Regions from separate parts of the Cytobacillus sp. C11.1 genome, predicted to be linked through region 2. Evidence: a T-box and tRNA genes for the amino acid it is inferred to sense, from the RefSeq annotation. Region 2 holds a T-box; the other regions hold tRNA genes.
What was found. The T-box of region 2 lies ahead of serS (serine--tRNA ligase). A T-box ahead of a tRNA ligase gene usually reads a tRNA of that ligase, here a tRNA-Ser.
Positions count from the first base shown of each region.

Region 1: it has a tRNA-Ser gene. The T-box ahead of serS (serine--tRNA ligase) is inferred to sense a tRNA for this amino acid. The anticodon was not compared.
Region 3: it has a tRNA-Ser gene. The T-box ahead of serS (serine--tRNA ligase) is inferred to sense a tRNA for this amino acid. The anticodon was not compared.

Region 1 is NZ_CM176935.1:1,771,784-1,775,812, forward strand. Features, by position in the region: rRNA gene AC3ZVC_RS08745 (23S ribosomal RNA) at 1-574, shown strand, start outside; rRNA gene rrf (5S ribosomal RNA) at 701-817, shown strand; tRNA gene AC3ZVC_RS08755 (tRNA-Val) at 827-902, shown strand; tRNA gene AC3ZVC_RS08760 (tRNA-Thr) at 924-999, shown strand; tRNA gene AC3ZVC_RS08765 (tRNA-Lys) at 1,030-1,105, shown strand; tRNA gene AC3ZVC_RS08770 (tRNA-Leu) at 1,115-1,199, shown strand; tRNA gene AC3ZVC_RS08775 (tRNA-Gly) at 1,209-1,283, shown strand; tRNA gene AC3ZVC_RS08780 (tRNA-Leu) at 1,291-1,379, shown strand; tRNA gene AC3ZVC_RS08785 (tRNA-Arg) at 1,396-1,472, shown strand; tRNA gene AC3ZVC_RS08790 (tRNA-Pro) at 1,478-1,554, shown strand; tRNA gene AC3ZVC_RS08795 (tRNA-Ala) at 1,568-1,643, shown strand; tRNA gene AC3ZVC_RS08800 (tRNA-Met) at 1,667-1,743, shown strand; tRNA gene AC3ZVC_RS08805 (tRNA-Ile) at 1,761-1,837, shown strand; tRNA gene AC3ZVC_RS08810 (tRNA-Ser) at 1,853-1,945, shown strand; tRNA gene AC3ZVC_RS08815 (tRNA-Met) at 1,964-2,037, shown strand; tRNA gene AC3ZVC_RS08820 (tRNA-Asp) at 2,041-2,117, shown strand; tRNA gene AC3ZVC_RS08825 (tRNA-Phe) at 2,277-2,349, shown strand; tRNA gene AC3ZVC_RS08830 (tRNA-Gly) at 2,368-2,441, shown strand; tRNA gene AC3ZVC_RS08835 (tRNA-Ile) at 2,446-2,522, shown strand; tRNA gene AC3ZVC_RS08840 (tRNA-Asn) at 2,533-2,607, shown strand; tRNA gene AC3ZVC_RS08845 (tRNA-Ser) at 2,613-2,703, shown strand; tRNA gene AC3ZVC_RS08850 (tRNA-Glu) at 2,710-2,781, shown strand; gene AC3ZVC_RS08855 (hypothetical protein) at 2,937-3,134, opposite strand; gene glgB (1,4-alpha-glucan branching enzyme) at 3,359-4,029, shown strand, end outside.
Region 2 is NZ_CM176935.1:879,755-883,783, forward strand. Features, by position in the region: gene AC3ZVC_RS04550 (deoxynucleoside kinase) at 1-614, shown strand, start outside; tRNA gene AC3ZVC_RS04555 (tRNA-Ser) at 989-1,081, opposite strand; gene serS (serine--tRNA ligase) at 1,180-2,457, opposite strand; T-box leader at 2,514-2,745, opposite strand; gene pdxT (pyridoxal 5'-phosphate synthase glutaminase subunit PdxT) at 2,812-3,393, opposite strand; gene pdxS (pyridoxal 5'-phosphate synthase lyase subunit PdxS) at 3,405-4,029, opposite strand, start outside.
Region 3 is NZ_CM176935.1:623,899-627,927, forward strand. Features, by position in the region: rRNA gene AC3ZVC_RS03110 (16S ribosomal RNA) at 1-1,040, opposite strand, end outside; tRNA gene AC3ZVC_RS03115 (tRNA-Gly) at 1,135-1,208, opposite strand; tRNA gene AC3ZVC_RS03120 (tRNA-Pro) at 1,231-1,307, opposite strand; tRNA gene AC3ZVC_RS03125 (tRNA-Arg) at 1,314-1,390, opposite strand; tRNA gene AC3ZVC_RS03130 (tRNA-Leu) at 1,451-1,536, opposite strand; tRNA gene AC3ZVC_RS03135 (tRNA-Leu) at 1,596-1,680, opposite strand; tRNA gene AC3ZVC_RS03140 (tRNA-Lys) at 1,696-1,771, opposite strand; tRNA gene AC3ZVC_RS03145 (tRNA-Gln) at 1,784-1,858, opposite strand; tRNA gene AC3ZVC_RS03150 (tRNA-Asp) at 1,864-1,939, opposite strand; tRNA gene AC3ZVC_RS03155 (tRNA-Glu) at 1,965-2,036, opposite strand; tRNA gene AC3ZVC_RS03160 (tRNA-Ser) at 2,052-2,142, opposite strand; tRNA gene AC3ZVC_RS03165 (tRNA-Asn) at 2,148-2,222, opposite strand; gene AC3ZVC_RS03170 (SprT family protein) at 2,378-2,851, opposite strand; gene cmpA (cortex morphogenetic protein CmpA) at 3,032-3,145, shown strand; gene AC3ZVC_RS03180 (Tex family protein) at 3,271-4,029, opposite strand, start outside.

The DNA.
Region 1 (4,029 bases), 890 kb from region 2:
AAAGGCACAAGGGAGCTTGACTGCGAGACCTACAAGTCGAGCAGGGACGAAAGTCGGGCTTAGTGATCCGGTGGTTCCGCATGGAAGGGCCATCGCTCAACGGATAAAAGCTACCCCGGGGATAACAGGCTTATCTCCCCCAAGAGTCCACATCGACGGGGAGGTTTGGCACCTCGATGTCGGCTCATCGCATCCTGGGGCTGTAGTCGGTCCCAAGGGTTGGGCTGTTCGCCCATTAAAGCGGTACGCGAGCTGGGTTCAGAACGTCGTGAGACAGTTCGGTCCCTATCCGTCGTGGGCGCAGGAAATTTGAGAGGAGCTGTCCTTAGTACGAGAGGACCGGGATGGACGCACCGCTGGTGTACCAGTTGTCTTGCCAAAGGCATCGCTGGGTAGCTATGTGCGGAAGGGATAAGTGCTGAAAGCATCTAAGCATGAAGCCCCCCTCGAGATGAGATTTCCCATAGCGTCAAGCTAGTAAGATCCCTGAAAGATGATCAGGTTGATAGGTCAGAGGTGGAAGCGTGGCGACATGTGGAGCTGACTGATACTAATCGATCGAGGACTTAACCAAGTTATTGGTGAATACTCGGTAACACTTCTTCATGCATTATCTAGTTTTGAGGGAATGAAAAATATTAAATTTCCTCTTGAAAAATCTTAAAAAGACGGTATAATAAACCTTGTCTTTGAAAAATAGTCTGGTGGCGATAGCGAGAAGGTCACACCCGTTCCCATACCGAACACGGAAGTTAAGCTTCTCAGCGCCGATGGTAGTTGGGGGCTGTCCCCCTGTGAGAGTAGGACGCTGCCGGGCTTTAATAATGGAGGATTAGCTCAGCTGGGAGAGCATCTGCCTTACAAGCAGAGGGTCGGCGGTTCGATCCCGTCATCCTCCACCATTGAATTTAAATGTACAAGCTGCCGGTGTAGCTCAATTGGTAGAGCAACTGACTTGTAATCAGTAGGTTGGGGGTTCAAGTCCTCTCGCCGGCACCATTTTCTCTTCAATCTCTTTGAGATTTTTATGAGCCATTAGCTCAGTCGGTAGAGCATCTGACTTTTAATCAGAGGGTCGAAGGTTCGAGTCCTTCATGGCTCACCATTTAAATATGCGGGTGTGGCGGAATTGGCAGACGCACCAGACTTAGGATCTGGCGCCGCAAGGCGTGGGGGTTCGAGTCCCTTCACCCGCACCATTTATTTTTGCGGAAGTAGTTCAGTGGTAGAACATCACCTTGCCAAGGTGGGGGTCGCGGGTTCGAATCCCGTCTTCCGCTCCATTTAATTGCCGGGGTGGCGGAACTGGCAGACGCACAGGACTTAAAATCCTGCGGTAGGTGACTACCGTACCGGTTCGATTCCGGTCCTCGGCACCAGTTGAATTTTAAAAACGCGCCCGTAGCTCAATTGGATAGAGCGTTTGACTACGGATCAAAAGGTTAGGGGTTCGACTCCTCTCGGGCGCGCCATAAAACGGGGAGTAGCTCAGCTTGGTAGAGCACTTGGTTTGGGACCAAGGGGTCGCAGGTTCGAATCCTGTCTTCCCGACCACTAGATACTAAATGGGGCCTTAGCTCAGCTGGGAGAGCGCCTGCTTTGCACGCAGGAGGTCAGCGGTTCGATCCCGCTAGGCTCCACCATAAATATAATATCATATCATTTTGGCGGTGTAGCTCAGCTGGCTAGAGCGTACGGTTCATACCCGTGAGGTCGGGGGTTCGATCCCCTCCGCCGCTACCATTTTTATAAACGAAGCTGGACCTTTAGCTCAGCTGGTTAGAGCAGACGGCTCATAACCGTCCGGTCGTAGGTTCGAGTCCTACAAGGTCCACCATTTTCACTTATATACGGAGGAATACCCAAGTCCGGCTGAAGGGATCGGTCTTGAAAACCGACAGGCGGGTCAAACCGCGCAGGGGTTCGAATCCCCTTTCCTCCTCCATTATTTTAATACTATTACCGCGGGGTGGAGCAGTCCGGTAGCTCGTCGGGCTCATAACCCGAAGGTCGCAGGTTCAAATCCTGCCCCCGCAATCTGGTCCGGTAGTTCAGTTGGTTAGAATGCCTGCCTGTCACGCAGGAGGTCGCGGGTTCGAGTCCCGTCCGGACCGCCATTTTTATAATATGGCTCAGTAGCTCAGTCGGTAGAGGATTTTAAAAGAATGCAGCTGCGAAGCATTAACATCCCTGAATGGCATGCTTTTAAAATCTGCAACAAAGAACACAGTGCTTTGGAGCACATGTTTCAAGCTTTAGGATTACTAATTTTATATGGCTCAGTAGCTCAGTCGGTAGAGCAAAGGACTGAAAATCCTTGTGTCGGCGGTTCGATTCCGTCCTGAGCCACCTTTTATACAACCTAATGCGGGTGTAGTTTAGTGGTAAAACCTCAGCCTTCCAAGCTGATGATGAGGGTTCGATTCCCTTCACCCGCTCCAAAATGGGCCTATAGCTCAGCTGGTTAGAGCGCACGCCTGATAAGCGTGAGGTCGATGGTTCGAGTCCATTTAGGCCCACCATTTTGATTGTTCCGCAGTAGCTCAGTGGTAGAGCATTCGGCTGTTAACCGAACGGTCGTAGGTTCGAATCCTACCTGCGGAGCCATATATGGGGAAGTACTCAAGTGGCTGAAGAGGCGCCCCTGCTAAGGGTGTAGGTCGGGCAACCGGCGCGAGGGTTCAAATCCCTCCTTCTCCGCCATATATTGGCCCCTTGGTCAAGCGGTTAAGACACCGCCCTTTCACGGCGGTAACACGGGTTCGAATCCCGTAGGGGTCATACAAAAAAGCTGTCAACATGATGTTGGCAGCTTTTTTGTTGTCCTTTTTCTTTTGTCTGTGTTAAAGCTTTATGCTTATTTTAGCACCTGTGTATTGGAGCAGAGCTCAACAGCAAGGTTAACACTCCCATTGTTTAAAAGTGGGCTTTACCTCCTAATCAAACTTCTCTTCCTTCTCACTCAGCTTATTCCCTGGATTATTCAAATCAATTTCCGAAGAAACCCCTGTGTATGGTCCTCTGAACATATCTCCTGTGGCCAGGATTTTTCCATCAGGTGCTTCAAATAGTGGAATCTTCACTTGGTCTTTATTTGCCTCGTTTAATAAAAATTCTTCTTCTTTATTACTCAAAATATTATTCTCCCTTCATTTATTGCTTGCATAGTTTGTGTTATTTTGTCTAAGTTTGTTCCAGATTATGTCGAAGGCTGCTGAATAAAGTAAAAACGTTCCGGTTTTTAGCGCATTTTGAATGTTACTGTCATAAAATTAAAAAAACTTTTACAAGGATTTTTTCTTCCTTGCACGAATATAAAAGGAAAGTCATAAGAATTTGAGACTGGGTGGGGAGAAGGATGCTAGTGGATACTTTGTTTCCAACCGATTATCAGCTGCATTTGTTCCATGAAGGAACATTTTTTGAGAGTCATCAGTTATTTGGTGCGCATGTAGTTGAGGAAGATGGAAGAGTTTTTACCCGTTTTTGTGTTTGGGCACCGAATGCTGAAATTGTCAGATTAGTCGGTGATTTCAATGATTGGAATGGAGAAGGCTATACCTTACATAGAGTGAATAATGAAGGTGTTTGGTTTATTCAGCTGGATGAAGACATGCAGGGTGCCTTGTATAAGTATGAAATTAAAACAAAGGAAGGAATGGTTTTACTAAAGTCAGATCCGTACAGCTTCCATTCAGAGGTCAGACCCAATACGGCTTCTATTGTGTCTTCATTGGAAGGCTATCAATGGAATGATAGCAAATGGATGCAGAAAAAGGAGAAGAAGAAGATTTATTCAGAGCCTGCTGTTATTTATGAGGTGCATTTGGGGTCCTGGAAAAAGAAAGAAGATGGCAGCCTGCTTTCTTACAAGGAGCTTGCAGATGAACTGATTCCTTATGCAGTGGAGCATGGCTTTACCCATATTGAACTGCTTCCTGTCATTGAGCATCCGCTCGACGCCTCCTGGGGCTATCAGGGAACGGGCTATTATTCGGCAACAAGCAGATATGGGACTCCGCATGAACT
Region 2 (4,029 bases):
GAACAGTCGGAGTCGGAAAATCAACGATGACCAATGCACTTGCGAACGCACTAGGGTTCCGAACCTCTTTCGAAAAAGTAGATACGAACCCTTACCTGGATAAATTCTATGCAGATTTCAACCGCTGGAGCTTTCACTTGCAGGTTTACTTCCTGGCTGAACGGTTCAAGGACCAGAAGCGCATCTTCGAATATGGTGGCGGCTTCGTTCAAGATCGCTCCATTTATGAAGACACAGGGATTTTTGCGAAAATGCATTTCGAAAAAGGCACTATGTCCAAGGTAGATTACGAAACCTACACCAGCTTATTTGATGCAATGGTGATGACACCTTACTTCCCGCATCCTGATTTGCTTATTTACCTGGAAGGATCAATTGACGACATTCTTTCCCGCATTCAGGAGCGCGGCCGTCCGATGGAACAGCAGACTCCGATTTCTTACTGGGAAGAAATGCACCAGCGTTATGAAGATTGGATCAACAACTTTAATGCATGCCCTGTCCTTCGTCTGAATATCAATGATTATGATATTATTCAAAACGAGCAATCCATTGAGCCAATTGTTGAACGCATTTCCTACTTTTTAAGACAAACTCAATTATTGAAAAAATAACCGCCATTTCGGCGGTTTTTTGTTACGCTTTTGATTAATGGCTCAAGAAACTCAGCTGAAAGTGGTTGATCGCAGGATATCCGACGGACACGTTTCTACCGAAGTGCCTCCAAAATATTTTAACGGTCACTTTCACACGCATAGCATATTTATCGGTTGCTTGCAGTATGATATCGGCCGAAACATCATTTTATCGGTTACTTTTTCAAACTATAGGTCACTCCTCGGGGGATTAACTTGACACTACCCACATACTGAAAAGTAAAATAACATCGATCTGGGAGCCTTTAAAAAATATAACAAAAAAACCGCTGTGTTTATCAGCGGTTTTATGTATCTCCAATATTTATGCGCGTGTTAGATGTCAATTAAAATGGAGGAGGAAAGGGGATTCGAACCCCTGCGCGGTTTGACCCGCCTGTCGGTTTTCAAGACCGATCCCTTCAGCCAGACTTGGGTATTCCTCCGCATCGACAAGAAATAATATACCACCTCTAAAAAAAGATGTCAACATATTTTATAAAAAAACCGAGCGGGTTTTCAGGCCCGCCCAAAAATGAAGAGATTATGGCTTAATGACTTCACGGTTGCCCATGTAAGGACGCAATACTTCCGGAATAATGACACTTCCGTCTGCCTGCTGGTAGTTTTCCAAAATGGCTGCCACCGTGCGGCCGATCGCAAGGCCAGAACCATTTAAGGTATGAACATGTTCCGGTTTGCCTTTAGCCTCGCGGCGGAAACGGATATTTGCACGTCTTGCCTGGAATCCTTCAAAATTACTGCAAGAAGAGATCTCCCTGTATGTGTTATAGCTTGGAATCCAAACTTCTAAATCATACTTTTTCGCAGCCGTGAATCCGAGGTCGCCAGTACACATGCTCATGACTCTGTATGGAAGCCCCAGCATCTGAAGTACCTTTTCTGCATGGCCTGTCAGCTTCTCCAGTTCATCATAAGACTCTTCCGGCTTCACAAACTTTACAAGTTCCACCTTGTTAAATTGATGCTGCCTGATTAATCCGCGTGTATCGCGTCCTGCAGATCCAGCCTCAGAACGGAAGCATGCACTGAATGCCGCATAATTAACCGGAAGCTCCTCGCCAGTCAGAATCTCTTCCCTATGCATATTTGTGACAGGTACTTCCGCCGTAGGAATTAAGAAATAATCTTCGCTTTCAATCAAGAATGCATCTTCTTCGAACTTCGGAAGCTGTCCCGTTCCTGTCATGCTTGCGCGGTTAACCATGTATGGAGGAAGCACCTCTTTATAGCCGTGCTCTTCCGTATGCAAATCAAGCATGAAATTGAATAAGGCACGTTCCAGGCGAGCGCCCAGACCTTTATAAAATACAAAGCGGCTGCCTGTTACTTTGCTTGCACGTTCAAAATCAAGCAGATCCAAATCTGTTGCAACATCCCAATGCGCTTTAGGTTCAAAATCAAATTCACGGACTTTTCCCCACTTGCGGATTTCCACATTGTCATCCTCTGTTTCGCCAACAGGCACGCTCTCATGTGGAATGTTCGGGATGCTTAGCAGCAATTGGTCCAATTCTTCCTCAACCGTTCGGAGCTCCTCATCCAGTGCTTTGATTTTATCGCCAACTTCCCTCATTTCAGCGATTAAGTGGTCTGCATCCTGCTTTTCGCGCTTTAATGCAGCTACCTGCTGGGATACTTCATTTCTTTTGCTCTTCAGCTGTTCAGCCTCAACGATTAACTCACGTCTTTTTACATCGGAATCTTCAAACTTTCCGAGGTCTGTTAAATCTTCTCCCCGGTGCTGAAGCTTGTTTTTCACTTCTTCGAAATTGGCTCTTAAATACTTAATGTCCAGCATTCTTTAAAACCTCCTAGTATAAAAAATGATTAAAACACAAAAAACTCCCGTCCCCAAAAAGGGACGAGAGTTACCCGCGTTGCCACCCTAGTTGAAAGCATAAGCTTTCCACCTTAAATTCATAACGGTTTTAACCGAAAGCATTTACTAATCTTAGCGGTAAAACTACTGCCAAGTGTTCCATGCCTTGCTCGAGGATGGATTCGCAGGGTTTATTCACCAGTTCTCACCAGCCACCGGCTCTCTTCAGAACAAATTCCTGTTACTAGTTCCTCTCATTGCTTTAGCTATAAGAATTTTTGTAATTCATAATGTACTACAATTATGTTCCTTTTGCAACCAAAATATTCAAAATTAAGATTGCTTATATTCTTTGATCATCTCAATGAAATATGCTGTAAGGCGGTGATCGTCTGTAAGCTCTGGATGGAATGAGCATCCAAGGAATCGGCCTTCACGGGCAGCCACAATGCGGTCATTATGTTTAGCGAGGATTTCTACATTTCCCCCTGCTTCAACAATATGCGGAGCACGAATAAAGACTGCTGCAAAATCCTCGGCTACTCCAGCGATATCAAGATCCGCTTCAAAGCTTTCTCTTTGGCGCCCAAAAGAATTTCTCTCAACCTGAACATCCATTACACCAATATGCGGTTCTTCATAACCAATTACGTTACTTGATAGAAGGATCAAGCCTGCACAGGTTCCGAACATCGGCTTGCCTGAACGTGCAAATTCCTTAAGACTATCCATAAAATCATATTTATCAATCAGGCGGCGCATTGTTGTACTTTCACCGCCAGGCAATATAAGCCCGTCCACCTCTTCAAGCTGCTCTTTGCGCTTAATGACTACGGCTTCTGCACCGCATTCCTCGATAGAGCGCACATGCTCTCTTACAGCACCCTGCAGCCCTAAAACTCCAACCTTTATCATACCTATTCTCCTTACCAGCCGCGCTCCTGCATACGAGCCTCAGGAGCCAATGAAGCAATTTCGATTCCCTTCATTGGTGTGCCAAGCTCTTTTGAAAGTTCAGCAATTAATTTATAGTCTTGATAATGTGTTGTTGCTTCCACAATAGCACGTGCAAACTTAGCCGGGTTCTCTGACTTGAAGATACCAGATCCGACAAATACACCGTCAGCTCCAAGTTCCATCATCAAAGCCGCATCTGCAGGTGTTGCCACACCGCCTGCTGCAAAGTTTACCACTGGAAGGCGTCCAAGGCTTCTGATTTCCAAAAGAAGCTCATATGGCGCTCCTAGAAGCTTAGCTTCAGTCATAAGTTCATCTTCATTCATGCCAACAACCTTGCGCACCTGTGCATTCACCTTGCGGATATGGCGAACAGCTTCGACAATATTTCCAGTTCCAGGTTCACCCTTTGTGCGAAGCATGGATGCACCTTCGCCAATACGGCGGGCAGCTTCGCCTAAATCACGGCAGCCGCAAACGAAAGGAACTGTATAATCTCTTTTGTTAAGATGGTATTCTTCATCAGCAGGAGTTAAAACTTCACTCTCATCTATGTAATCTACACCCATCGCTTCGAGCAAACGAGCTTCAACA
Region 3 (4,029 bases), 260 kb from region 2:
CGAAGGGGAACGCCCTATCTCTAGGGTTGTCAGGAGATGTCAAGACCTGGTAAGGTTCTTCGCGTTGCTTCGAATTAAACCACATGCTCCACCGCTTGTGCGGGCCCCCGTCAATTCCTTTGAGTTTCAGCCTTGCGGCCGTACTCCCCAGGCGGAGTGCTTAATGCGTTTGCTGCAGCACTAAAGGGCGGAAACCCTCTAACACTTAGCACTCATCGTTTACGGCGTGGACTACCAGGGTATCTAATCCTGTTTGCTCCCCACGCTTTCGCGCCTCAGCGTCAGTTACAGACCAAAGAGTCGCCTTCGCCACTGGTGTTCCTCCACATCTCTACGCATTTCACCGCTACACGTGGAATTCCACTCTTCTCTTCTGCACTCAAGTTCCCCAGTTTCCAATGACCCTCCCCGGTTGAGCCGGGGGCTTTCACATCAGACTTAAGGAACCGCCTGCGCGCGCTTTACGCCCAATAATTCCGGACAACGCTTGCCACCTACGTATTACCGCGGCTGCTGGCACGTAGTTAGCCGTGGCTTTCTGGTTAGGTACCGTCAAGGTACCGGCAGTTACTCCGGTACTTGTTCTTCCCTAACAACAGAGTTTTACGATCCGAAAACCTTCATCACTCACGCGGCGTTGCTCCGTCAGACTTTCGTCCATTGCGGAAGATTCCCTACTGCTGCCTCCCGTAGGAGTCTGGGCCGTGTCTCAGTCCCAGTGTGGCCGATCACCCTCTCAGGTCGGCTACGCATCGTTGCCTTGGTGAGCCGTTACCTCACCAACTAGCTAATGCGCCGCGGGCCCATCTGTAAGTGATAGCCGAAACCATCTTTCAGCTTTCCCTCATGTGAGGGAAAGAGTTATCCGGTATTAGCTCCGGTTTCCCGAAGTTATCCCAGTCTTACAGGCAGGTTGCCCACGTGTTACTCACCCGTCCGCCGCTGACTTCAGGGAGCAAGCTCCCATCCGTCCGCTCGACTTGCATGTATTAGGCACGCCGCCAGCGTTCGTCCTGAGCCAGGATCAAACTCTCCATATAAGAGTTGATTAAGCTCATAAGTTGTCTTTTCAAAAAAGACTAAAGAATTAACGTTGACGTTTTTGTTCGTTCAGTTTTCAAAGATCAATAAAATTGGAGCGGGTGAAGGGAATCGAACCCTCATCATCAGCTTGGAAGGCTGAGGTTTTACCACTAAACTACACCCGCATATATATTTGTTTTTCCCGAATGGTCGGGAAGACAGGATTCGAACCTGCGACCCCTTGGTCCCAAACCAAGTGCTCTACCAAGCTGAGCTACTCCCCGTAAATATGGCGCGCCCGAGAGGAGTCGAACCCCTAACCTTTTGATCCGTAGTCAAACGCTCTATCCAATTGAGCTACGGGCGCATTTTTAAAAGCAACTCTTATATTATAATGGCTTAAAAACCGTCTGTCAACAACTTTCTTTGGTGCGGCCGAGAGGACTTGAACCTCCACGGGGTTGCCCCCACTAGGCCCTCAACCTAGCGCGTCTGCCATTCCGCCACGACCGCTTAATGAAGCGACAATAACTATCATACCAGGATGAAATAAACAATTCAATGGTAATTAATGGTGCGGGTGAAGGGAGTCGAACCCCCACGCCTTGCGGCGCCAGATCCTAAGTCTGGTGCGTCTGCCAATTCCGCCACACCCGCAATATTAAATTAAAATGGTGAGCCATGAAGGACTCGAACCTTCGACCCTCTGATTAAAAGTCAGATGCTCTACCGACTGAGCTAATGGCTCACAAACAAAAAATGGCTGGGCTAGCAGGATTCGAACCTGCGAGTGACGGAGTCAAAGTCCGGTGCCTTACCGCTTGGCTATAGCCCAACAAATGGCGGTCCCGACGGGAATCGAACCCGCGATCTCCTGCGTGACAGGCAGGCATGTTAACCGCTACACCACGGGACCTGCTTATTGTTTTTTTAAAAGAAAGTGACCCGTACGGGATTCGAACCCGTGTTACCGCCGTGAAAGGGCGGTGTCTTAACCGCTTGACCAACGGGCCATTGTGAGAATATTCTGGCGGAGAAGGAGGGATTTGAACCCTCGCGCCGCTTACGCGACCTACACCCTTAGCAGGGGCGCCTCTTCAGCCACTTGAGTACTTCCCCAAATATGGCTCCGCAGGCAGGATTCGAACCTGCGACCGTTCGGTTAACAGCCGAATGCTCTACCACTGAGCTACTGCGGAATAGTAATGAATCTTAGTCGAAATCGTGGTAATCATCTTATCGACTCTTTACATTATAAGGACGTGGACTTCAAAAGTCAAGCTTGTTTTTGAAAGAATTTATTAACCTCTCGTCCTATTATTGTCCTGCGACAATTACTAAATATAAATCCTTTTTAATCCATTGTCAATTCTTTTTCGAACACTAATTTCCCCCTGCATTTTCCGCAAACATATCTCTTGGTATCAATAGCTCTTCTTCTCTGATAAGTTTGATTGCACTCTTTACAAATGTAAATAAGTATTTTCTTGGGTGTTCTTCTTTTTTGGCGATCAGGCAAAGCTGAGCAAAATCGTGGCGCTCCCACTTCTTTCATTAACTGCCTGAAATCCTGATCACGGTGTTTATATCCTCTGCCCTCTAAGTGCAAATGATAATGGCAAAGCTCATGCTTAATTATGCCAACAAGTTCTTCAATTCCAAGCTGCTCATAATATTTTTTATTTATTTCTATATGATGAGAGTTTAACAAATACCTTCCGCCCGTCGATCTAAGCCTGGCATTAAAGTATGCTTGGTGGCGAAATAGTTTGCCAAAGCTTTCTAAAGATATCTTTTCAACAAGTATTTGAAGATCTTTGTCTTTCATTGCAATGTTTTCCCCTTTTATAGTGAACATGACAACCTATTATAGCATACATTATATATACCTTTTACAGAGAAGGAGCTGTTCTGATTTTTAGGAGCCCCTACTTTCCTTACGATAAGGAATCCATTCCATATCCACATACACCTTAAGGATTAAACCTAACATACGGGAGGTAATCATATGCCTGTTTGGTTTCAGAACCAAATCCAGCGTGCGTTTTACGAGAAGGACCGTTATCAGATAAAATTATTAAATCAATGCTGGTTTTTTTATAGAAAAAAACACTGCTCATAGAAAAGCTGAGCGCCTTGCGATAAGCATAAGGCGAATCACGCAGGAAGTCCTGATTTCTGAGTGATTTGACTTACGGCTCGAGAGCAAGGCGCTGAAGCTGGACAAAATAAGCAGTGTTTTTCCATTTAACTTGACGGGTCCAGCATAGTTAAGGCGACTCTTCCTTTCTGTTTATCTACAGAGTCAACCCAGACTGTGACTACATCACCTACAGATACAACATCTAATGGATGCTTTACAAATTGACGGCTAAGTTTTGAGATATGAACAAGGCCGTCCTGTTTGACTCCAATATCAACAAAAGCGCCAAAGTCGACTACGTTTCGTACTGTCCCCTGAAGTTCCATGCCTTCTTGTAAATCTTCGAGCTTTAATACTTCCTTCTTTAATAGAGGCTTTGGCAACTCATCACGAGGGTCTCTTTCGGGTCTCATTAACGCATCGATTATATCTTTTAACGTCAGTTCGCCAATTTCAAGCTCTTGTGCTGTTTGGCTAATGTTCAACCCTGCTAGGGCATTTCTTAATGAAAGGGTCCCAAGATCATTGGACTTAAAACCAAGATTAGTCAGCAGCTTATTTACTTCTGCATACGTTTCAGGGTGAATGCCTGTCCTGTCCAACGGCTCTTTTCCATCCACAACTCTTAAGAATCCAATCGCCTGCTCATAAGTTTTTGCTCCAAGGCGCGGAATTTTTTTCAGCTGCTTGCGGTTTGCAAACTTTCCATCCTCTTCACGCTTTTTGACTATATTATTGGCAACTGTTTTTGAGAGCCCCGCAACATGCTGGAGAAGTGACGATGATGCTGTATTGACATTGACACCCACTTGGTTTACTGCAGTTTCCACTACAAAGTCCAGCGACCCGGACAATCTCTTTTG